2 regions of the Kluyvera sp. CRP genome follow, and region 1 is predicted to be linked to the other one. Evidence: riboswitches for the same ligand, from Rfam matches in the RefSeq annotation. Region 1 holds a riboswitch; the other holds the start of a gene.

Evidence for each region. Region 1 has a riboswitch for cobalamin ahead of K7B04_RS09755 (cobyrinate a,c-diamide synthase). Riboswitches for the same ligand answer to the same signal wherever they lie in the genome.
Region 2: another riboswitch for cobalamin. It lies ahead of btuB (TonB-dependent vitamin B12 receptor BtuB); the one in region 1 lies ahead of K7B04_RS09755 (cobyrinate a,c-diamide synthase).

What each region holds. Positions count from the first base shown of each region.
Region 1 is NZ_CP082841.1:2,072,838-2,083,767, forward strand. Features, by position in the region: gene recD (exodeoxyribonuclease V subunit alpha) at 1-596, shown strand, start outside; gene argA (amino-acid N-acetyltransferase) at 730-2,061, opposite strand; gene amiC (N-acetylmuramoyl-L-alanine amidase AmiC) at 2,291-3,541, shown strand; gene cobD (threonine-phosphate decarboxylase CobD) at 3,548-4,624, shown strand; gene K7B04_RS09750 (L-threonine kinase) at 4,609-5,478, opposite strand; cobalamin riboswitch at 5,613-5,790, shown strand; gene K7B04_RS09755 (cobyrinate a,c-diamide synthase) at 5,886-7,259, shown strand; gene cbiB (adenosylcobinamide-phosphate synthase CbiB) at 7,256-8,215, shown strand; gene K7B04_RS09765 (cobalt-precorrin-8 methylmutase) at 8,226-8,861, shown strand; gene cbiD (cobalt-precorrin-5B (C(1))-methyltransferase CbiD) at 8,858-9,997, shown strand; gene K7B04_RS09775 (cobalt-precorrin-7 (C(5))-methyltransferase) at 9,991-10,596, shown strand; gene K7B04_RS09780 (decarboxylating cobalt-precorrin-6B (C(15))-methyltransferase) at 10,586-10,930, shown strand, end outside.
Region 2 is NZ_CP082841.1:935,021-945,950, reverse strand. Features, by position in the region: gene fabR (HTH-type transcriptional repressor FabR) at 1-131, shown strand, start outside; gene K7B04_RS04320 (YijD family membrane protein) at 147-500, shown strand; gene trmA (tRNA (uridine(54)-C5)-methyltransferase TrmA) at 550-1,650, opposite strand; cobalamin riboswitch at 1,765-1,953, shown strand; gene btuB (TonB-dependent vitamin B12 receptor BtuB) at 2,019-3,875, shown strand; gene murI (glutamate racemase) at 3,820-4,677, shown strand; rRNA gene K7B04_RS04300 (16S ribosomal RNA) at 5,046-6,585, shown strand; tRNA gene K7B04_RS04295 (tRNA-Ile) at 6,656-6,732, shown strand; tRNA gene K7B04_RS04290 (tRNA-Ala) at 6,843-6,918, shown strand; rRNA gene K7B04_RS04285 (23S ribosomal RNA) at 7,127-10,034, shown strand; rRNA gene rrf (5S ribosomal RNA) at 10,128-10,243, shown strand; tRNA gene K7B04_RS04275 (tRNA-Asp) at 10,299-10,375, shown strand; tRNA gene K7B04_RS04270 (tRNA-Trp) at 10,428-10,503, shown strand; gene hdfR (HTH-type transcriptional regulator HdfR) at 10,603-10,930, opposite strand, start outside.

The DNA.
Region 1 (10,930 bases):
CGCGGATGGGCTACGGTCATTATTTACAGCTTTTACGCGAGCAGGCCGAGCCCGCGGAGGTGCTGGCGGCGTTCGGTGAATATCAACTGTTGTGCGCGCTGCGGGAAGGGCCGTGGGGCGTCGGCGGGCTGAATACGCAGTTCGAACAGCTGTTGGCGCGTCATCGCCTGATTCAGCCGCAGCGCCACTCGCGCTGGTATGAAGGTCGCCCGGTGATGATTAGCCGTAACGACAGCGCGCTGGGGCTGTTTAACGGTGATATCGGCGTGGCGTTAGAGCGTGGGCAGGGGATGCGTGTCTGGTTCCCGATGCCGGACGGGACCATTAAATCGGTGCAGCCAAGCCGTCTGCCGGATCACGATACCGCCTGGGCGATGACGGTGCATAAATCGCAGGGTTCCGAGTTTACTCACGCCGCACTGGTACTGCCGACGCAGCTGGTGCCGGTGGTGAGCCGTGAGCTGGTCTACACCGCGATTACTCGCGCGAAGTCACGCCTGTCTATGTATGCCGATGAAAATCTGCTGGCCGCGGCGATTGCTACGCGTACAGAACGGCGCAGCGGGTTGTCGGCGATATTTGCGGAGATGGCATAGCGGTAAGCGTGGGCACAAAATGCTCCCTCTCCCTTTGAAGGGAGAGGGCCGGGGTGAGGGTTGGGGGCTCCGTGCAGGCATTCCCCTCACCCTAACCCTCTCCCCAAAGGGGCGAGGGGACCGCTCGGCGCAGCTAGACTAAATCCGCCATCAGCACCTTCGAACGACGCTGATAGTTATAAAGCTGCTTCTTACTCTCCGGCAGCAACTCGACATCAACCGGTTTAAACCCACGCTCCTGGAACCAGTGAATACTGCGGGTGGTCAGCACGAACAGATGATTCAGCCCCATTTGCTTCGCCTGCGCGGTAATGCGCTCAAGGAGCACTTCGCCGCGCGAGGAGCTGCGATAGTCCGGATGCACCGCCACGCAGGCCATTTCGCCAATCTTCTCTTCCGGGAACGGATAGAGTGCGGCACAGGCGATGGTGGTGTTATCGCGTTGAATAATCGTGAACTTGTCGATCTCCATCTCCAACTGCTCGCGGGAGCGACGCACCAGAATCCCCTGCTGCTCCAGCGGCGCAATCAGGTCGAGGATACCGCCGATATCGTTAATGGTGGCGCGGCGGATCTGCTCGGCGCTCTCCATCACAATTTGCGTACCGATACCGTCGCGTGAGAACAATTCCTGCAACAGCGCGCCGTCTTCCTGATAGCTGATCAGGTGGCTGCGACGCACGCCGCTGCGGCAGGCTTTCACCGCGCCGCGCAGGAAGCGCGCGGTACCGGAGAGGTAGTCGCCTTCCTGCTCCAGCTCTTCGATGCGCGCCTGCGCTTCGTTCGGGAACAGCTCAGGAACGATTTCACCGGCTTCGTTGTAAACGCCCTGCGACGAGCAGAAGCCAATCATCTTCTCGGCCTTCAGCTTAATCGCCAACTGAGTGGCAATTTCTTCCGAAGTCAGGTTAAAACTTTCGCCGGTGACGGAGACGGCAACCGGCCCCATCAGCACAATGGCGCCGCTGTCGAGCTGGCGGTGGATTGCCTCTTCATCAATACGACGAATACGCCCGCTGTGACAGTAGTCGATACCGTCATCCACGCCCAGCGGCTGGGCGATGATAAAGTTACCGCTGACCACATTGATGTGCGCGCCCTGGAGCGGTGTATTGTTCAGGCTCATCGACAGACGCGCGGTGATATCCAGCTGCAGTTGGCCCGCTGCCTGCTTAACCAGTTCAAGGGTTTTGCTATCGGTGACACGAATGTGTTTATGATAGGTTGGCTGATGCTGATGTTCGGCCAGATTGGCGTCGATTTGCGGACGCGCGCCGTAGACCAGCACCAGGCGGATGCCCAGGCTGTGCAGCAGCCCTATATCATTGACAATGCTTGAAAAGTTCTCATGCTCAATGGCTTCGCCGCCAAGCATGATGACAAACGTCTTGCCCCGATGAGCGTTAATATAGGGGACTGAATGACGAAACCCCTCGACCAGTTCGGTTCTACGTTCCTTCACCACGGCACAACCCTCAATGCATGATTATTCGTAATAAGTGTATTTTTATTCTGTTTTTGCGCTAAACGCAAGCCGGAATTTGCCTAAACATGGGAAAAATCTCCGCCAAATTTCGCTTAACCAACGAATGTTTACCCTTTTATAGATGACAGTTTATTCGCCTTTGGTTAAAGTTTTCGGTCAATCATATTTTGCTTAATTTGAAATCGTCTTTTTTTGCCTGGGATAGAGCATGTCAGGAAGTCAGTCTTTGAGTCGTCGCCGCCTGTTAAAAGGGGCGGGCGCCATGTGGTTGCTAAGTGTCAGTCAGGTTGGTTTCGCTGCCGTCAGTCAGGTGGTGGCCGTCCGCATCTGGCCTGCGTCCAGCTACACGCGCGTTACGGTGGAGTCCAACCGCGTGCTCAAGTATCGGCAGTTTGCGTTGAGCAATCCCGACCGCCTGGTGGTTGATCTTGAAGGGGTGAACCTCAACTCGGTGCTGAAAGGGATGGCGGCGCAGATTCGCGGCGACGATCCGTTCATTAAATCCGCGCGTGTCGGCCAGTTCGACCCGCAGACCGTGCGCATGGTGTTTGAGCTGAAGCAGGACGTCAAACCGCAGCTGTTTGCCCTCGCGCCGGTTGCCAACTTTAAAGAACGTCTGGTGATGGATCTCTACCCCGCTAACGCGAACGATGTGCAGGACCCGCTGCTGGCGCTGCTGGAAGAGTACAACAAAGACGGCCTCGAAAAGCAGGTGCCGCCAGCGCAGAGCGGGCCGCAGCCGGGGAAAGCCGGTCGCGATCGACCAATTGTCATTATGCTTGACCCCGGACACGGCGGTGAAGACTCCGGGGCGGTGGGGCTGTATAAGACGCGGGAAAAAGACGTGGTGCTGCAAATTGCCCGTCGCCTGCGCGCGCTGATTGAGAAAGAAGGCAACATGAAAGCCTACATGACGCGCAACGAAGATATCTTTATTCCGCTGAAGGTGCGGGTGGCCAAAGCCCAGAAACAGCGCGCCGACCTGTTTGTTTCTATTCACGCGGATGCCTTCACCAGCCGCCAGCCGAGCGGCTCATCGGTGTTTGCGCTTTCCACCAAGGGAGCCACCAGTACGGCGGCGAAATACCTCGCGCAGACCCAGAACGCCTCGGACTTGATCGGTGGCGTCAGCAAAAGTGGCGACCGCTACGTCGACCACACCATGTTCGATATGGTGCAATCGCTGACCATCGCCGACAGCCTGAAGTTTGGGAAAGCGGTGCTCAAGAAGATGGGGCAGATTAACAACCTGCATAAAAATCAGGTTGAGCAGGCCGGATTCGCGGTGCTGAAAGCGCCGGATATTCCGTCGATCCTCGTCGAAACAGCGTTTATCAGTAACGTTGAAGAAGAACGTAAGCTGAAAACCGCGAAGTTCCAGCAGGAAGTGGCCGAGTCGATCCTCGCCGGGATTAAGGCCTACTTCGCCGACGGCGCAACGCTGGCGCGGCGCGGGTAACCGGGCGTGTCGCGTCTGAAAAGCGCCCACGGCGGCAATATCCGCGAAGCGGCGGCGCTGATGGGAGTTTCCGCCGACCAACTGCTGGATTTCAGCGCCAACATTAACCCGCTGGGCATGCCTGAAAGCTTAAAACGCGCGATTGTCGCCCAGCTCAGCTGCGCCGAACGTTACCCTGACGTCGAGTATCAGCAGCTGCATCAGGCGCTGGCGGCGCACCATGGTGTTCCGGCGACGTGGATCCTTGCGGGAAACGGTGAGACAGAATCCATCTTTACGCTCGTCCAGGGGCTGCGCCCACGCCGGGCGATGGTGGTTGCGCCCGGGTTTGCCGAATATCGCCGGGCGCTGGAAACCGTTGATTGCGCCATCGAGACCTTTTTCCTGCGTGAAGAGGACGACTGGCAGCTGACTGACCGTATTCTCCCGGCGCTGACCGCCGAGCTGGACTGCCTGTTTCTTTGCACGCCAAATAACCCTACCGGCCTGCTGCCGGATGGCGCGCTGCTGACGGCAATCGCCGAACGCTGTCGCGCGCTGGAAATCGCGCTGGTCCTCGACGAAGCCTTTCTCGATTTTATTCCCGATGAAGCGGGCTTTATCCCACGGTTGGCGCAGTATCCGCACGTCTGGGTGCTGCGATCGCTCACCAAATTCTATGCCATTCCCGGCCTTCGGCTGGGCTATTTGCTGAACAGCGATGAACGAGCGGTAGCCTGGCTGCGTCAGCGGCAGATGCCGTGGTCAATCAACGCTTTTGCCGCGCTGGCCGGCGAGGTGGTGCTCAACGATCATGATTATCAACAGGCGACGTTTCGCTGGTTAGCTGACGAAGGCACGCGCTTTTACCGGGCACTGGGTGAGATTGAGGGGCTGAAGGTGTATCCGGGGTGGGCGAACTACCTTTTCCTGTGCTGCGAGCGAGCGGAGGTTGATCTGCAGTATGCGCTGCTGGAAAAACAGATTCTGATTCGCAGCTGCGCCAACTATCCGGGGCTGGACGGGCGCTACTTCCGCGTGGCGATTCGCAGTCGCCAAGAAAACCAGCGGTTATTGACGGCGCTGCGTCAGGCGCTGGCCTGAACCCCGCCATTCACTGACGCGAGCAGATGCCGCTGCGGCCAGTGCGCCGCCAGGTCGCGCTGTGCCAGTGCCCAGTGCAGATAATCCACATCATGATAGCGACGGTCGAGCATCAGCCCGACCACGCTGCCGCTGTGCGCCACCGTCAGGCCGTACAGGCCACACCGCTCGACAAGTGAAAGCAGCGCCGTAAAACCCGGCTTTGGCAGCAGAGTCTGGCTCGCAACAGCGCTGAGCGTCGCCGCTTCGCCGAGCAGGCTGGGATTGCTGCCTGTGCAGGCGGTTTGTACCTTATCCCATGCCTGTTGCAGCACCCCGGCGTTGGCCTCCAGCGCCGTGCGTCGCGGCAGGCGGTGATAGTCGGCGGTGCGAAGCTGAACCGGGCTCTCCAGCACCAGCAGGTCAAAATGGGGGGCGGGGGCGCAGGCAATCTGGGTTTGGGCATGGTGGTGATCGAAAAGCGTCAGCGCATGAAACAGGGTGCTGTCCGTCGGCTCCAGCGATACGCACAGCGCCGCCAGTTCAGATTCACTGAGTGAATGTCCTAAATGATGCGCAGTGGCAACGGCAGTGGCGGCAATATCAGCGGTGCTGCTGGCCATCCCTTTCGCCACGGGAATGGTCGAGTCAATCTCAATGCGTAGCGTCTGGCTCAGCGTTGGCGGATAGCCCCAGCGCGCCAGCAGCGTATTGACCATCGCCCGCGCTAGCGGTCGCTCATTGACGAGCGGCACGCCCTCGCGCACTTCCACGGTGCTATACCAGTCTATCGGGCAGGAGACGAGCTTTTCGCTGCCGAGAATCCAGCCCTGAATCAGTTCCCCACCGGAGGCGGGACAGCGCGCCACGCTCATGATTTTCCTTGCCTTGCCAAACGAAATATAACTACCGTAAATAAATATGCCGGTATTGTCATAGCGCAACGAAATCCTTCTTTCGCGGCGCTAGAGTAACCTGCTTTTTATTTTATGCGGGCCGATGTGCCGGCATAAATCTGCAACCAACAGGTTTGGCATAGTATGTGCCAGGGAAGAGGGTGTAAATCCCTCGCAGCCCCCGCTGCTGTGATGCTGACGACCCCGTGAAGACCACTGATCCTGAGGATCGGGAAGGACGGGTAAGGATGACGCTAAGCCAGAAGACCTGCCTGTTGGCCATTCACAACAACTTCGGTGGGAAGTGGGTTGCTTTGAGTCGCACAGTCTTCGGACTGGGCGTGCGCACGGCTATACCCGAGAACCACCCTGAATAGGGTCAGGGTATGGCAGCCAGACAGCACGCATTTATCCTCGCAGGCACCGGCAGCGGCTGTGGTAAAACCACGGTGACGCTCGGCCTGCTGAGGCTGCTTCAGCAGCGCGGCCTGCGCGTTCAGCCCTATAAAGTCGGCCCGGACTACCTCGATACCGGCTGGCACACCGCACTGTGTGGCGTCGCGTCCCGCAATCTCGACGGCTTTATGCTGCCCCCTTCTACGCTCAATGCGCTGTTCGGCGAACAGATGCAGCAGGCCGATATTGCCGTTATTGAAGGCGTGATGGGCCTCTATGATGGTTACGGTACCGACCCCAACTATTGCAGCAGCGCGGCGATGGCTAAACAGCTGGGCTGCCCGGTCATTCTGCTGGTGGACGGCAAGGCGGTCTCCACCTCCATTGCCGCCACGGTAATGGGGTTTCAGCACTTCGACCCGAGCCTGAATATCGCGGGCGTCATCGTCAACCGCGTCAACAGCGACAGCCACTTCCAACTGCTGAAAAACGCCATTGAGCGCTATTGCGACCTGCCGGTGCTTGGCTACGTGCCGCGCGCGGAAGGGGTATCACTGCCGGAACGTCACCTTGGTCTGGTCACCGCCCGAGAATCGCTCATCGATGCGCAGCCGTGGCAGGATTTCGCCGCGACGCTGGAACGGACGCTGGATGTCGATCGTCTGCTGGAGCTGAGCGTATTGAACACGTTACCGCCGGGCGAGTGGCCGCCGATGCCAGCCAGCGGCGAGGGGCTTACCCTCGCGGTCGCAGATGATGAAGCGTTCAATTTCTACTACCCGGATAATCTCGCGCTGCTGGAACGCGCGGGCGTGACCCTTGTCCGCTTTAGCCCATTGCATGATACGGAACTTCCCGACTGCCATATGATCTGGCTCGGCGGCGGCTACCCGGAACTGCACGCCCGAGCGCTTGCCGCCAACGCGCCGATGCTGGCCCAGCTGCGGGCGGCGCATGAGCGCGGCGTGGCGATTTACGCCGAATGCGGCGGCCTGATGTATCTCGGCACCACGCTGGAGGATGCGCAGGGCGAGGTATACGCCATGGCAAACATTCTCCCCGGCGACAGCAAAATGGGCAAACGTCTCACCCGTTTTGGTTACTGTGAAGCGCAGGCTGAGCAGCAAACGCTGCTTGCCGCGCCCGGCGAAGTGCTGCGTGGTCACGAGTTCCACTACTCTGATTTCACCGCTCGACTCCCGGCGGCGATGGCCTGCCGAAAAACTCGCGATGGCGTCGTGCTTCAGCGATGGCAGGGGGGCTGGCAGCTTGGCAACACGTTTGCCAGCTATCTCCACGTTCACTTTGCCCAGCGCCCCGACATGCTGAATCACTGGTTCGCCGCCGCAAGGAGCGTTCTATGACGCTACTCGCCTGGTGCTGTGCATGGCTGCTCGACTTTCTTATCGGCGATCCGCAGAGCTGGCCGCATCCCGTGCGCTGGATAGGTAACCTGATTCATTTCGTTCAGCGCGTCGTGCGCCGTATTTGTCGCAGAGATCGCGCCCTGCGTATCGGCGGCGGCGTGATGTGGCTGGCGGTGGTAGGGCTGACCTACGGCATCGCCTGGGGCGTGCTGCACCTGGCGACGTTGATTCACCCGTGGCTGGGCTGGGGCGTTGAGGTCTGGATGATTTTCACCGTGCTGGCCGGACGCTGCTTGGCCCGCTCTGCACAGGATGTTGAGCGCCCGCTACGCGCGGGCGACCTGGCCGAGAGCCGAATTAAACTCTCATGGATTGTCGGCCGTGATACTTCACAGCTCCAGCCGGAGCAGATTAACCGTGCGGTGGTGGAGACAGTGGCGGAAAACACCGTTGATGGCATTATCGCGCCGCTCTTCTTCCTGCTGCTCGGCGGCGCGCCGCTGGCCATGGCCTACAAAGCCGTCAACACCCTTGATTCGATGGTGGGTTACAAACATGAAAAGTACCGCGCTATCGGCATGGTCAGCGCCCGGCTGGATGATGTCGCCAATTTTATTCCCGCTCGCTTGAGCTGGCTGCTGATAAGCGTAGCCGCATTTCTTTGCCGTTTTGACGGCCCGCGCGCGCTGCGCATCGGCTGGCGTGACCGTTACAACCACAGCAGCCCGAACTGCGCGTGGTCAGAGGCCGCCGTCGCCGGGGCGCTGGGCGTGCGGCTCGGCGGCCCGAACGACTATTTTGGTCAGCGTGTGGAGAAGCCGTGGATCGGCGATGCCCGACGCGCTATCGCCATCGATGACATTTCCCGAACGATACGACTGATGTGGGTGGCCTCCACGCTGGCCCTGCTGCTGTTTATGGCGGTCAGGTACGGATTGATGGGCGCGGCCTGAGGAGAACAGCATGAACTATATCCAGCAACCGCAAGCGATTGAGCGCAAGAGCTTCGAAATCATCAGCGACATTATCACGCAAACCCGCCCGGCGTATCGTTTCGAAAGCCCGCTGCACGAGGCGATTATCAAACGGGTGATCCACACCACCGCCGATTTTGAGTGGCTGGATATTCTGTGGTTCGCGCCCGATGCCTTAACCCGGCTGAGTGCAGCGCTCAGCCGCCCATGCACGCTGTACACCGATACCACCATGGCGCTCTCCGGCATCAATAAAAATCTGCTGGCGACCTTCGGCGGCGAGTGCCGCTGTTACATCAGCGACCCGCGCGTGGTGCGCGAAGCCAAAGCGCAGGGCATTACCCGCTCGATGGCGGCGGTGGATATTGCCGCCAAAGAAGAGGGCGACAAAGTGTTCGTCTTCGGCAATGCGCCCACCGCGCTGTTCCGTTTGCTGGAGCATAACGAGCTGGAGGTCGGTGGGGTGATTGGCGTGCCGGTCGGTTTTGTTGGTGCGGCGGAATCGAAAGAGGCGCTGAGCAAAAGCAGCCTGCCGGGCATCGCCGCGCTGGGGCGCAAAGGCGGCAGCAACGTCGCGGCGGCGATCGTTAACGCCATTCTCTACCATCTGCAGGCCGCGCAATGAACGACGCTGCCTTCGACGCCCCGGTCTGGCATAACGGCAAGGCGCTGCGCAAGGGCTACACCACCGGTTCGTGTGCCACGGCGGCGGCGAAGGTTGCCGCGCTAATGGTGATGCGTCAGCACCTGATTCACCAGGTATCGATCGTCACGCCGTCGGGCGTCACGCTGAACCTGAACGTAGAGTCGCCGCACGTGGAAGGTCAGCAGGGGATTGCCGCCATTCGCAAGGACGGCGGCGATGACATTGATGCTACTCATGGGATGCTGATTTTCGCCCGCGTGACCCTTAACGACAGCGGCGAGATTATCCTGCGCGGTGGTGAAGGCGTTGGCACGGTGACCCGCAAAGGCATTGGTTTGCCCATCGGTAGCGCGGCGATTAACCGTACCCCGCGTCACACCATCGAAACCGCCGTCCGTGAGGCCATCGGCCCGGCGCGCGGCGCTGAGGTGGAGATTTTTGCCCCGGAAGGCGAGGAGCGGGCGAAGAAAACCTATAACTCGCGGCTGGGTATTCTGGGCGGGATCTCGATTATCGGCACCACCGGCATCGTGACGCCGATGTCGGAAGAGAGCTGGAAGCGCTCGCTGGCGCTGGAGCTGGAAATGAAGCGCGCCGCCGGGTTGGAGCGGGTGGTGCTGGTACCGGGCAACCACGGCGAACGCTTCGTGCGCGAGCAAATGGGCATTGACCCGCAGGTGGTGGTCACCATGAGCAACTTCGTCGGCTACATGATTGAAGAGTCGGTGCGCCTTGGCTTCCGCCAGATTGTGCTGATTGGTCACCCCGGTAAGCTGGTTAAAATCGCCGCCGGGATTTTCCACACCCACAGCCATATCGCCGATGGGCGCATGGAGACGCTGGTGGCGCATCTGGCGCTGCTCGGCGCGCCGCTTGAACTGCTCACCCTGGTGAGTGAATGCGACACCACCGAGGCGGCGATGGAGCATATCGAGGCCTATGGCTTCCAGTCTCTCTACAACCACCTTGCCGGACGTATCTGTCAGCGCGTGCTGCAACGTCTGCGCTTTACGCAAAATCCCCCCATCTGCGACGCCATTATGTTCTCGTTTGATAACCAGCTCCTCGGTAGCAACCGTCCGGTCGGCGATATCGTGAGGGACATGCAATGTTAACCGTTGTGGGGATGGGGCCGGCGGGCATGCAGTTGATGACGCCGCTGGCGCAAGCAGCCGTTGCGCGCGCTGACGCGCTGGTCGGCGGCACGCGGCACCTGGCGCAGTTCCCGGACTTTACCGGCGAGCGCTGCCCGCTGGGGGCCAATATTGCGCAGGTACTGACATGGATTAGCCAACGTGCGACACAGAACGTGGTAGTGCTGGCCTCCGGCGACCCACTGTTTTACGGCATCGGCACGCGGCTGATTGCTCACTTCGGCCGTGAAAACGTGCAGGTGGTCCCCGGCGTCAGCGCGGTGCAGTACCTGTGCGCGCGGGCGGGCATTGATATGAACGACATGTGGCTAACCAGCAGCCACGGGCGCGACGTGTGCTTCGACACGCTCGCCGCGCATCGCAAGGTGGCGATGGTCACCGATAAACGCTGCGGGCCGAAAGAGATTGCCGCCGCGCTGGTTGCTCGCGGTAAGGGCCATCGTTGGATGGTGATTGGCGAAAATCTGGCGCTGGACAACGAGCGCATTCACTGGCTGCCGGTGAGCGCAGTCCACAACGACTATGAGATGAACACGGTGGTGATCCTCGATGAAAGATGAGCTGTTTCTGCGCGGCGAAAAGGTGCCGATGACCAAAGAGGCGGTGCGGGCGCTGGCGCTCTCAAAGCTGGAGCTGCACTGGGCCAGCCACCTGATTGATATCGGCGCGGGGACCGGCAGCGTGTCGATTGAAGCTGCGCTGCAAAATCCGACGCTGGCGGTCACGGCGATTGAACGCAACCCGGCGGCGCTGCGTTTGCTGGCGGAAAACTGCCAGCGCTTTGCCTGCGGTAATGTGTCGATTATTGCCGGTGAAGCCCCTGACGTCAGCGTCGAACGCGCCGACGCGATCTTTATGGGCGGCAGCGGCGGTCACCTTACCGCGCTGATTGAC
Region 2 (10,930 bases), 1.1 Mb from region 1:
CTCTGGATGTTAGCCTTGAGCAGCGCCGACAGCTGGAAGAGCGGCTGGTGCTGCAGTTACGGATGATCTCCAAAGGCGCATACTACTGGTATCGCCGTGAACAAGAGAAGACGACACATCAGTCCGAATAAGGTGGTAAACGAGCAATGAAACAGTCAGGTCAAGAAAAGGGTACGCTGCTGCTGGCGCTGTTAGCTGGCTTATCGATTAACGGCACGTTTGCAGCCCTGTTTAGCTCCATTGTACCTTTCTCCATTTTTCCCATTATCTCGCTGGTGCTGACGGTCTATTGCCTGCATCAGCGCTACCAGAACCGCACGATGCCGGTAGGGCTGCCTGGCCTGGCAGCTGGCTGCTTTATCCTTGGCGTGCTGCTGTATAGCACCGTGGTGCGTGCGGAGTACCCGGATATCGGTTCTAACTTCTTCCCGGCGGTACTGTCGGTAGCGATGGTCTTCTGGATTGGCGTGAAGTTGCGTAACCGCAGGCAGGAATCGTAATTATCGCCCAGGCCGGATGGCGCTACGCTTATCCGGCCTACCTTCAGTCTTACTTCTTCGTTAACAGCACGCCGCATTCCATATGATGGGTATACGGGAACTGATCGAACAGCGCGAGGCGTGACACCTTGTGCGTCTGGCTCAACGTTTCCAGGTTCTGGCACAGTGTCTCCGGGTTACAGGAGATGTACAGAATGTTCGGATACGCCTGCACCATCTTCTCCGTTTCGCTATCCAGCCCGCTGCGCGGTGGGTCGACGAAAATCGTTTCGCATTGATAGCTTTTCAGATCAATGCCCTGCAAGCGGTTAAATTCCCGCACACCGTTCATCGCCTGAGTGAACTCTTCCGCCGCCATGCGGATAATCTGCACGTTGTCGATCTGGTTGGCGGCAATGTTGTACTGCGCCGCCGCGACGGACGGCTTGGCGATTTCAGTGGCCAGCACCCGGTTGAAGTTACGCGCCAGCGCCAGCGAGAAGTTGCCGTTGCCGCAGTACAGTTCCAGCAGGTCGCCCTGTGAATTGTTCGTGGCGTCCAGCGCCCACTCCAGCATCTGGATGTTCATGGCGGCGTTCGGCTGGGTGAAGCTGTTCTCGACCTGACGGTAGATCATCTCTTTGCCCGCTACCGGCAGGCGCTCATCGATATAATCTTGATCCAGCTCGATTTTGGTTTTCGTCGCGCGGCCAATCAGGTGCACATTCAGCCCCCGGGCACGTAGCGCATCGCGCAGCGCGTCGGCCTGCTCGCGCCATGCGTCATCGAGCTTTTTATGATACAGCAGTGAGACGACCGCCTGATTGCTCAGCGTGGTGAGGTAGTCAATCTGGAAAAGCTTATGACGCAGGACGTGGTTCTCGCGCACGCCGTCTAGCATCGCGGTCATCAGCGTGTTGATCAGTTCGCTGGCGGCCGGGAAGGCGTCGACGCGGATGCGGCTTTTGGTCTGCTGGTCGAACATGATGTGGTACAGATCATCGCCGTCGTGCCAGATGCGAAATTCGGCGCGCATCCGGTAGTGGCTGACCGGCGAGCGGAACACCTCCGGCGCGGGTGCGCTAAACGGCGCCATCATCGTTTGCAGGCGAGTCACTTTCTCGGCGAGCTGTGCGTCGTACTGTTCGGTTGGGAGGTGTTCGGGGGTCATGATGCATCCTGAATAATAAAAGTACGCGGGGATTGTAGGGCCTGCTCAGGGGATGTCCAGTATCGATGCAGGTGAAAATCGTAAATAGCAGTCTGGACATCTATATGTAACTAAATGTAGCATTCGCGTACCGGTCCTGTGAGTTAAAAGGGAATCCAGTGTAAATCTGGGGCTGACGCGCAGCGGTAAGGATGGTGAGAGACGAGCGCACGAAGTGCAGACACTGCGGCTTGCCGTGGGAAGTCATCGTTTCTCTATTATAGCCTCCAAGCCCGAAGACCTGCCGGATGACGTCGCATGAGGTTTTATCGTCGCGAGCAACTGATAAAGCCTGCGGCATCCTTTTTCTGTTTCGGATGCTTTGAAAAATGATTAAAAAAGCTTCGCTGATGACGGCGTTATCCGTCACGGCTTTTTCCGGCTGGGCGCAGGACAGCAATTCAGACACGTTAGTGGTCACCGCTAATCGCTTCCAACAACCTGTGAATACTGTACTGGCGCCGACCGATGTGGTCACGCGTGATGATATTCAGCGCTGGCAATCAAAAGACCTGAATGATGTGATGCGCCGACTTCCCGGCGTGGATATTTCGCAGACCGGCGGCATGGGTAACAGCAGCTCTCTTTATGTACGTGGTACTGAGGGGCGTCATGTTCTGGCGCTGATTGACGGCGTGCCGATGGCGCGTGCGGGCATTTCCAACGGTATTGATATCAGCCAAATCCCCGTTTCACTGGTGCAGCGCGTGGAATATATTCGCGGGCCGCGTTCAGCGGTTTATGGTTCCGGAGCCATCGGTGGTGTCGTCAATATCATTACTATGAGCGACAATGAACGCGCGCAGATTAACGCAGGCGTGGGGACCGATGGCTATCAAACCTACGACGGCGCGGTGAACAAACGCTTTGGCGACACGGTGGTGACCGCGGCGGGCGCTTACCAGACGACGAATGGCTTCAACGTTCAGCCAAACTCCCCTTACAGCGGCGACAGCGATCGCGACGGTTATCGTAATAAACTGTTCCTCGGCGGCGTGCAGCATAAGTTCGACGATAATTTCTCCGGCTTTTTCCGTGGTTACGGCTATACCGCCAACAGCGACTACGATCAGGGCTCATACGGCTATGCGGGTGGCAATGACGAAAGTCAGAGCTACAACCAATCCTGGGACACCGGCCTGCGCTACAACTCCGGTATCTACTCCTCTCAACTGATCGCCAACTACCAGCGTCTGAAGAATTACAACTACAGTAACGATCTCGGTCGCTATGCGGGTGACGCTACGCTGGATGATATGGAGCAGCGCTACATCCAGTGGGGTAATAACGTTGAAGTCGGGCACGGGGCGATTAGCGGCGGCGTGGACTGGAAGCAGGAGAAGCTGACGTCCAGCAGTACAACTCTCTCGGATACTTACAAACGTGATACCACCGGGCTGTACCTGACCGGGCAGCAGCAGATTGACGCGGTGACGCTGGAAGCGTCCGGACGTGAGGATCACGATGAGCAGTTCGGCTGGCACGGTACCTGGCAGACCGCCGCGGGCTGGGAGTTTGTCGATGGCTATCGCGCGACGCTCTCCTATGGCACGGGTTTCCTGGCGCCTTCGCTGGGCCAGCAGTTCGGCGCAACGCGCTTTGCCTCTTCTTATGGTCCCGGCATCGCCGCTAACCCAAACCTGAAACCGGAAGAGTCTAAGCAGTGGGAAACGGGTCTGGAGGGTTTAACCGGGCCGCTTGACTGGCGTCTCTCCGCCTACCATTACGAAATCCAGAACCTGATTGACTACAAGAACAATCAGTATATCAACGTGAAGTCGGCCACTATTAAAGGCGTGGAGTGGACGGGCAACATCACTACCGGCCCGGTGGATCATCACCTGACGCTGCAATATGTCGACCCGCGCGATGACCAGACGGATAAAGTACTCTACCGCCGCGCCAAGCAGCAGGTGAAGTATGAATTGACCGGGCAAGTCGCCGACCTTGGCTGGAACGTCATGTACCAGTACCTCGGGGAGCGTTACGACAACGACTATGACAATGGTCGCGATGTCAAAATGGGTGGGGTCAGCCTCTGGGATATCGGATTGTCGTATCCGGTCACCTCACACCTGACAGTTCGTGGTAAAATAGCCAACCTGTTCGATAAAGATTACGAGACAGTTTATGGCTACCAAACTGCAGGACGGGAATACACCTTGTCTGGCAGCTACACCTTCTGAACCACGTCCCACCGTGCTGGTCTTTGACTCTGGCGTCGGTGGGCTGTCGGTCTATGATGAGATCCGGCATCTTCTGCCGGATCTCCATTACATCTACGCTTTCGATAACGTCGCGTTTCCCTATGGGGAGAAGAGCGAGGAATTTATCGTCGAGCGAGTCCTGGAAATCGTGACTGCGGTACAGCAGCGCTATCCGTTAGCGCTGGCGGTGATTGCCTGTAACACGGCGAGCACGGTATCGCTGCCTGCGCTGCGCGAAAAATTCGCCTTCCCGGTTGTCGGCGTCGTACCCGCTATTAAACCGGCGGCACGGCTGTCGGCTAACCGCATTGTGGGGCTGCTGGCGACGCGGGGTACGGTGAAACGTCCTTATACTCACGAGCTGATCGCGCGCTTTGCGAATGAATGCCGCATTGAGATGTTAGGTTCCGCCGAGCTGGTGGAGCTGGCGGAAGCAAAACTGCACGGAGAACCGGTCTCGCTGGAAGAGCTACGTCGTATTCTGCGCCCGTGGCTGCGGATGCCGGAGCCGCCGGATACCGTTGTACTCGGTTGTACCCACTTCCCTCTATTACAAGAGGAGTTGCTGCAGGTGCTGCCGGAAGGAACGCGCCTGGTGGATTCCGGCGCGGCGATTGCACGGCGTACGGCCTGGTTGCTGGAACATGAAGCGCCGGATGCAAAATCGAGCGACGCGAATCTGGCTTATTGCATGGCCCTGACGGCAGAAACTGAACAACTTTTACCCGTTTTACAGCGTTATGGCTTTGAAACGCTCGAAAAACTACCTGTTTCAGCCTGATTTGTTCAAAAAAGAGGCGGTTGAAAAGTTTTTTTAAAACAGGGCTTGTCAACGTCTCAGAACTCCCTATAATGCGCCTCCACTGACACGGAACAACGGATTATAAGCCGCCGGGTCAGGGAGGTTCTCCTGAGAATCTCAACAGAGAAAAGCGAAATAAACGCTTGACTCTGAAGCGGGAAAGCGTAATATGCACATCCCGCGCCGCTGAGAAAAGCGAAGCGGCACTGCTCTTTAACAATTTATCAGACAATCTGTGTGGGCACTCGAAGATACGGATTCTTAACGTCGCAAGACGAAAAATGAATACCAAGTCTCTGAGTGAACACGTAATTCATTACGAAGTTTAATTCACGAGCATCAAACTTAAATTGAAGAGTTTGATCATGGCTCAGATTGAACGCTGGCGGCAGGCCTAACACATGCAAGTCGAACGGTAGCACAGAGAGCTTGCTCTCGGGTGACGAGTGGCGGACGGGTGAGTAATGTCTGGGAAACTGCCCGATGGAGGGGGATAACTACTGGAAACGGTAGCTAATACCGCATAACGTCGCAAGACCAAAGTGGGGGACCTTCGGGCCTCACACCATCGGATGTGCCCAGATGGGATTAGCTAGTAGGTGGGGTAACGGCTCACCTAGGCGACGATCCCTAGCTGGTCTGAGAGGATGACCAGCCACACTGGAACTGAGACACGGTCCAGACTCCTACGGGAGGCAGCAGTGGGGAATATTGCACAATGGGCGCAAGCCTGATGCAGCCATGCCGCGTGTATGAAGAAGGCCTTCGGGTTGTAAAGTACTTTCAGCGAGGAGGAAGGCGTTGTGGTTAATAACCGCAGCGATTGACGTTACTCGCAGAAGAAGCACCGGCTAACTCCGTGCCAGCAGCCGCGGTAATACGGAGGGTGCAAGCGTTAATCGGAATTACTGGGCGTAAAGCGCACGCAGGCGGTTTGTTAAGTCAGATGTGAAATCCCCGGGCTCAACCTGGGAACTGCATTTGAAACTGGCAAGCTTGAGTCTCGTAGAGGGGGGTAGAATTCCAGGTGTAGCGGTGAAATGCGTAGAGATCTGGAGGAATACCGGTGGCGAAGGCGGCCCCCTGGACGAAGACTGACGCTCAGGTGCGAAAGCGTGGGGAGCAAACAGGATTAGATACCCTGGTAGTCCACGCCGTAAACGATGTCTATTTGGAGGTTGTGCCCTTGAGGCGTGGCTTCCGGAGCTAACGCGTTAAATAGACCGCCTGGGGAGTACGGCCGCAAGGTTAAAACTCAAATGAATTGACGGGGGCCCGCACAAGCGGTGGAGCATGTGGTTTAATTCGATGCAACGCGAAGAACCTTACCTACTCTTGACATCCAGAGAACTTAGCAGAGATGCTTTGGTGCCTTCGGGAACTCTGAGACAGGTGCTGCATGGCTGTCGTCAGCTCGTGTTGTGAAATGTTGGGTTAAGTCCCGCAACGAGCGCAACCCTTATCCTTTGTTGCCAGCGGTTCGGCCGGGAACTCAAAGGAGACTGCCAGTGATAAACTGGAGGAAGGTGGGGATGACGTCAAGTCATCATGGCCCTTACGAGTAGGGCTACACACGTGCTACAATGGCATATACAAAGAGAAGCGACCTCGCGAGAGCAAGCGGACCTCATAAAGTATGTCGTAGTCCGGATTGGAGTCTGCAACTCGACTCCATGAAGTCGGAATCGCTAGTAATCGTAGATCAGAATGCTACGGTGAATACGTTCCCGGGCCTTGTACACACCGCCCGTCACACCATGGGAGTGGGTTGCAAAAGAAGTAGGTAGCTTAACCTTCGGGAGGGCGCTTACCACTTTGTGATTCATGACTGGGGTGAAGTCGTAACAAGGTAACCGTAGGGGAACCTGCGGTTGGATCACCTCCTTACCTTAAAGAAGCGTTCTTTGAAGTGCTCACACAGATTGTCTGATGAAAAATAGCAGTAAAGAATCTCTGCAGGCTTGTAGCTCAGGTGGTTAGAGCGCACCCCTGATAAGGGTGAGGTCGGTGGTTCAAGTCCACTCAGGCCTACCAAATTCTTCCTGATACCGCGTTGTGAAACGACTCGCATACTTCAGTATGCTTCGCCGTTCCACGCCTTGTCTCAGAAAGAATTACGGTTTTAAGAGATTCTGTCAAACGATGGGGCTATAGCTCAGCTGGGAGAGCGCCTGCTTTGCACGCAGGAGGTCTGCGGTTCGATCCCGCATAGCTCCACCATCTTTACTGCAACAAACCAAGAAAACTTCAGAGTGTACCTGAAAAGGTTCACTGCGAAGTTTTGCTCTTTAAAAATCTGGATCAAGCTGAAAATTGAAACGACACACTGTGTCTGTTCTCCGTAATAAGAACAGATAAGCGGTGTGTTCGAGTCTCTCAAATTTTCGCAAGTCGATGATGAATCGAAAGAAACATCTTCGGGTTGTGAGGTTAAGCGACTAAGCGTACACGGTGGATGCCCTGGCAGTCAGAGGCGATGAAGGACGTGCTAATCTGCGATAAGCGTCGGTAAGGTGATATGAACCGTTATAACCGGCGATTTCCGAATGGGGAAACCCAGTGTGTTTCGACACACTATCATTACGTGAATACATAGCGTAATGAAGCGAACCGGGGGAACTGAAACATCTAAGTACCCCGAGGAAAAGAAATCAACCGAGATTCCCCCAGTAGCGGCGAGCGAACGGGGAGCAGCCCAGAGTCTGAATCAGCTTGTGTGTTAGTGGAACGGTCTGGAAAGTCCGACGGTACAGGGTGATAGTCCCGTACACCAAAATGCACAGGTTGTGAACTCGAAGAGTAGGGCGGGACACGTGGTATCCTGTCTGAATATGGGGGGACCATCCTCCAAGGCTAAATACTCCTGACTGACCGATAGTGAACCAGTACCGTGAGGGAAAGGCGAAAAGAACCCCGGCGAGGGGAGTGAAAAAGAACCTGAAACCGTGTACGTACAAGCAGTGGGAGCACCCTTTGGGGTGTGACTGCGTACCTTTTGTATAATGGGTCAGCGACTTATATTCTGTAGCAAGGTTAACCGTATAGGGGAGCCGAAGGGAAACCGAGTCTTAACTGGGCGTTAAGTTGCAGGGTATAGACCCGAAACCCGGTGATCTAGCCATGGGCAGGTTGAAGGTTGGGTAACACTAACTGGAGGACCGAACCGACTAATGTTGAAAAATTAGCGGATGACTTGTGGCTGGGGGTGAAAGGCCAATCAAACCGGGAGATAGCTGGTTCTCCCCGAAAGCTATTTAGGTAGCGCCTCGTGAACTCATCTTCGGGGGTAGAGCACTGTTTCGGCTAGGGGGTCATCCCGACTTACCAACCCGATGCAAACTGCGAATACCGAAGAATGTTATCACGGGAGACACACGGCGGGTGCTAACGTCCGTCGTGAAGAGGGAAACAACCCAGACCGCCAGCTAAGGTCCCAAAGTCACAGTTAAGTGGGAAACGATGTGGGAAGGCTCAGACAGCCAGGATGTTGGCTTAGAAGCAGCCATCATTTAAAGAAAGCGTAATAGCTCACTGGTCGAGTCGGCCTGCGCGGAAGATGTAACGGGGCTAAACTGTGCACCGAAGCTGCGGCAGCGACACTATGTGTTGTTGGGTAGGGGAGCGTTCTGTAAGCCTGCGAAGGTGTCTCGTGAGGGATGCTGGAGGTATCAGAAGTGCGAATGCTGACATAAGTAACGATAATGCGGGTGAAAAACCCGCACGCCGGAAGACCAAGGGTTCCTGTCCAACGTTAATCGGGGCAGGGTGAGTCGACCCCTAAGGCGAGGCCGAAAGGCGTAGTCGATGGGAAACAGGTTAATATTCCTGTACTTGGTGTTACTGCGAAGGGGGGACGGAGAAGGCTATGTTAGCCGGGCGACGGTTGTCCCGGTTTAAGCATGTAGGCGGAGCGTTTAGGTAAATCCGGACGCTTACTAACGCTGAGGTGTGATGACGAGGCACTACGGTGCTGAAGTAACAAATGCCCTGCTTCCAGGAAAAGCCTCTAAGCATCAGGTAACATCAAATCGTACCCCAAACCGACACAGGTGGTCAGGTAGAGAATACCAAGGCGCTTGAGAGAACTCGGGTGAAGGAACTAGGCAAAATGGTGCCGTAACTTCGGGAGAAGGCACGCTGATATGTAGGTGAAGTGGTTTACCCATGGAGCTGAAATCAGTCGAAGATACCAGCTGGCTGCAACTGTTTATTAAAAACACAGCACTGTGCAAACACGAAAGTGGACGTATACGGTGTGACGCCTGCCCGGTGCCGGAAGGTTAATTGATGGGGTTAGCGGCAACGCGAAGCTCTTGATCGAAGCCCCGGTAAACGGCGGCCGTAACTATAACGGTCCTAAGGTAGCGAAATTCCTTGTCGGGTAAGTTCCGACCTGCACGAATGGCGTAATGATGGCCAGGCTGTCTCCACCCGAGACTCAGTGAAATTGAACTCGCTGTGAAGATGCAGTGTACCCGCGGCAAGACGGAAAGACCCCGTGAACCTTTACTATAGCTTGACACTGAACACTGGTCCTTGATGTGTAGGATAGGTGGGAGGCTTTGAAGCGCGGACGCCAGTTCGTGTGGAGCCATCCTTGAAATACCACCCTTTAATGGCTGGTGTTCTAACGTAGACCCGTGATCCGGGTTGCGGACAGTGTCTGGTGGGTAGTTTGACTGGGGCGGTCTCCTCCTAAAGAGTAACGGAGGAGCACGAAGGTTAGCTAATCCTGGTCGGACATCAGGAGGTTAGTGCAAAGGCATAAGCTAGCTTGACTGCGAGAGTGACGGCTCGAGCAGGTGCGAAAGCAGGTCTTAGTGATCCGGTGGTTCTGAATGGAAGGGCCATCGCTCAACGGATAAAAGGTACTCCGGGGATAACAGGCTGATACCGCCCAAGAGTTCATATCGACGGCGGTGTTTGGCACCTCGATGTCGGCTCATCACATCCTGGGGCTGAAGTAGGTCCCAAGGGTATGGCTGTTCGCCATTTAAAGTGGTACGCGAGCTGGGTTTAGAACGTCGTGAGACAGTTCGGTCCCTATCTGCCGTGGGCGCTGGAGAATTGAGGGGGGCTGCTCCTAGTACGAGAGGACCGGAGTGGACGCATCACTGGTGTTCGGGTTGTCATGCCAATGGCATTGCCCGGTAGCTAAATGCGGAAAAGATAAGTGCTGAAAGCATCTAAGCACGAAACTTGCCCCGAGATGAGTTCTCCCTGACTCCTTGAGAGTCCTGAAGGAACGTTGAAGACGACGACGTTGATAGGTCGGGTGTGTAAGCGTAGCGATACGTTGAGCTAACCGATACTAATGAACCGTGAGGCTTAACCTTACAACGCCGAAGATGTTTTGGCGAAGAGACACGATATTCAGCTTGATTACAGATAACATCAGAACGCATAAAGCGGTCTGAAAACAGAATTTGCCTGGCGGCTGTAGCGCGGTGGTCCCACCTGACCCCATGCCGAACTCAGAAGTGAAACGCCGTAGCGCCGATGGTAGTGTGGGGTCTCCCCATGCGAGAGTAGGGAACTGCCAGGCATCAAATTGCAGTAAACCGGGATGAATAATCCGGGTAGTGACAAAGAAATTCGGTGGAGCGGTAGTTCAGTCGGTTAGAATACCTGCCTGTCACGCAGGGGGTCGCGGGTTCGAGTCCCGTCCGTTCCGCCACTTATTCAATATTAAGCCTGCTAAATTAGCAGGCTTAATGATAAGAAAATTTAGGGGCGTAGCTCAGTTGGTAGAGCACCGGTCTCCAAAACCGGGTGTCGCGAGTTCGAGTCTCTCCGCCCCTGCCATCTATAATCCTTTGCTTCGGCGAAGGATTTTTTTTGCCCAAAATTTACCTTCCTGAAAGGCCCATCGCTGTTCTCCGGGCCATAAAATGATCGCTTTAATCAAAAAACGTTGTTTTTCAATATGTCGCGAATTTGTGCTTGTTTATCGCTATTTTGCAGCCAGATTGCGTATAAAGGCCGTAAAATCGCTGCGCCATCGGTTACCGGATATAACCCATCCTGCTCTTGTGCCCATGAAACAGGCAACCAGGTGCAACCTTTTAGCGGCACCAGTTGAAGGCGTGCCAGGCTAGCCGAACTGGTAGTCAGCAAAGGAATATCGTCAGCAGCGATAAGCCCCACTTCATGCTGATGGAAATCGGCCCCCCACTCCAGACGCAGATAGTTCAGATCGGCTTTGGTCGTTTCCGGGGAAGCACAATACAGC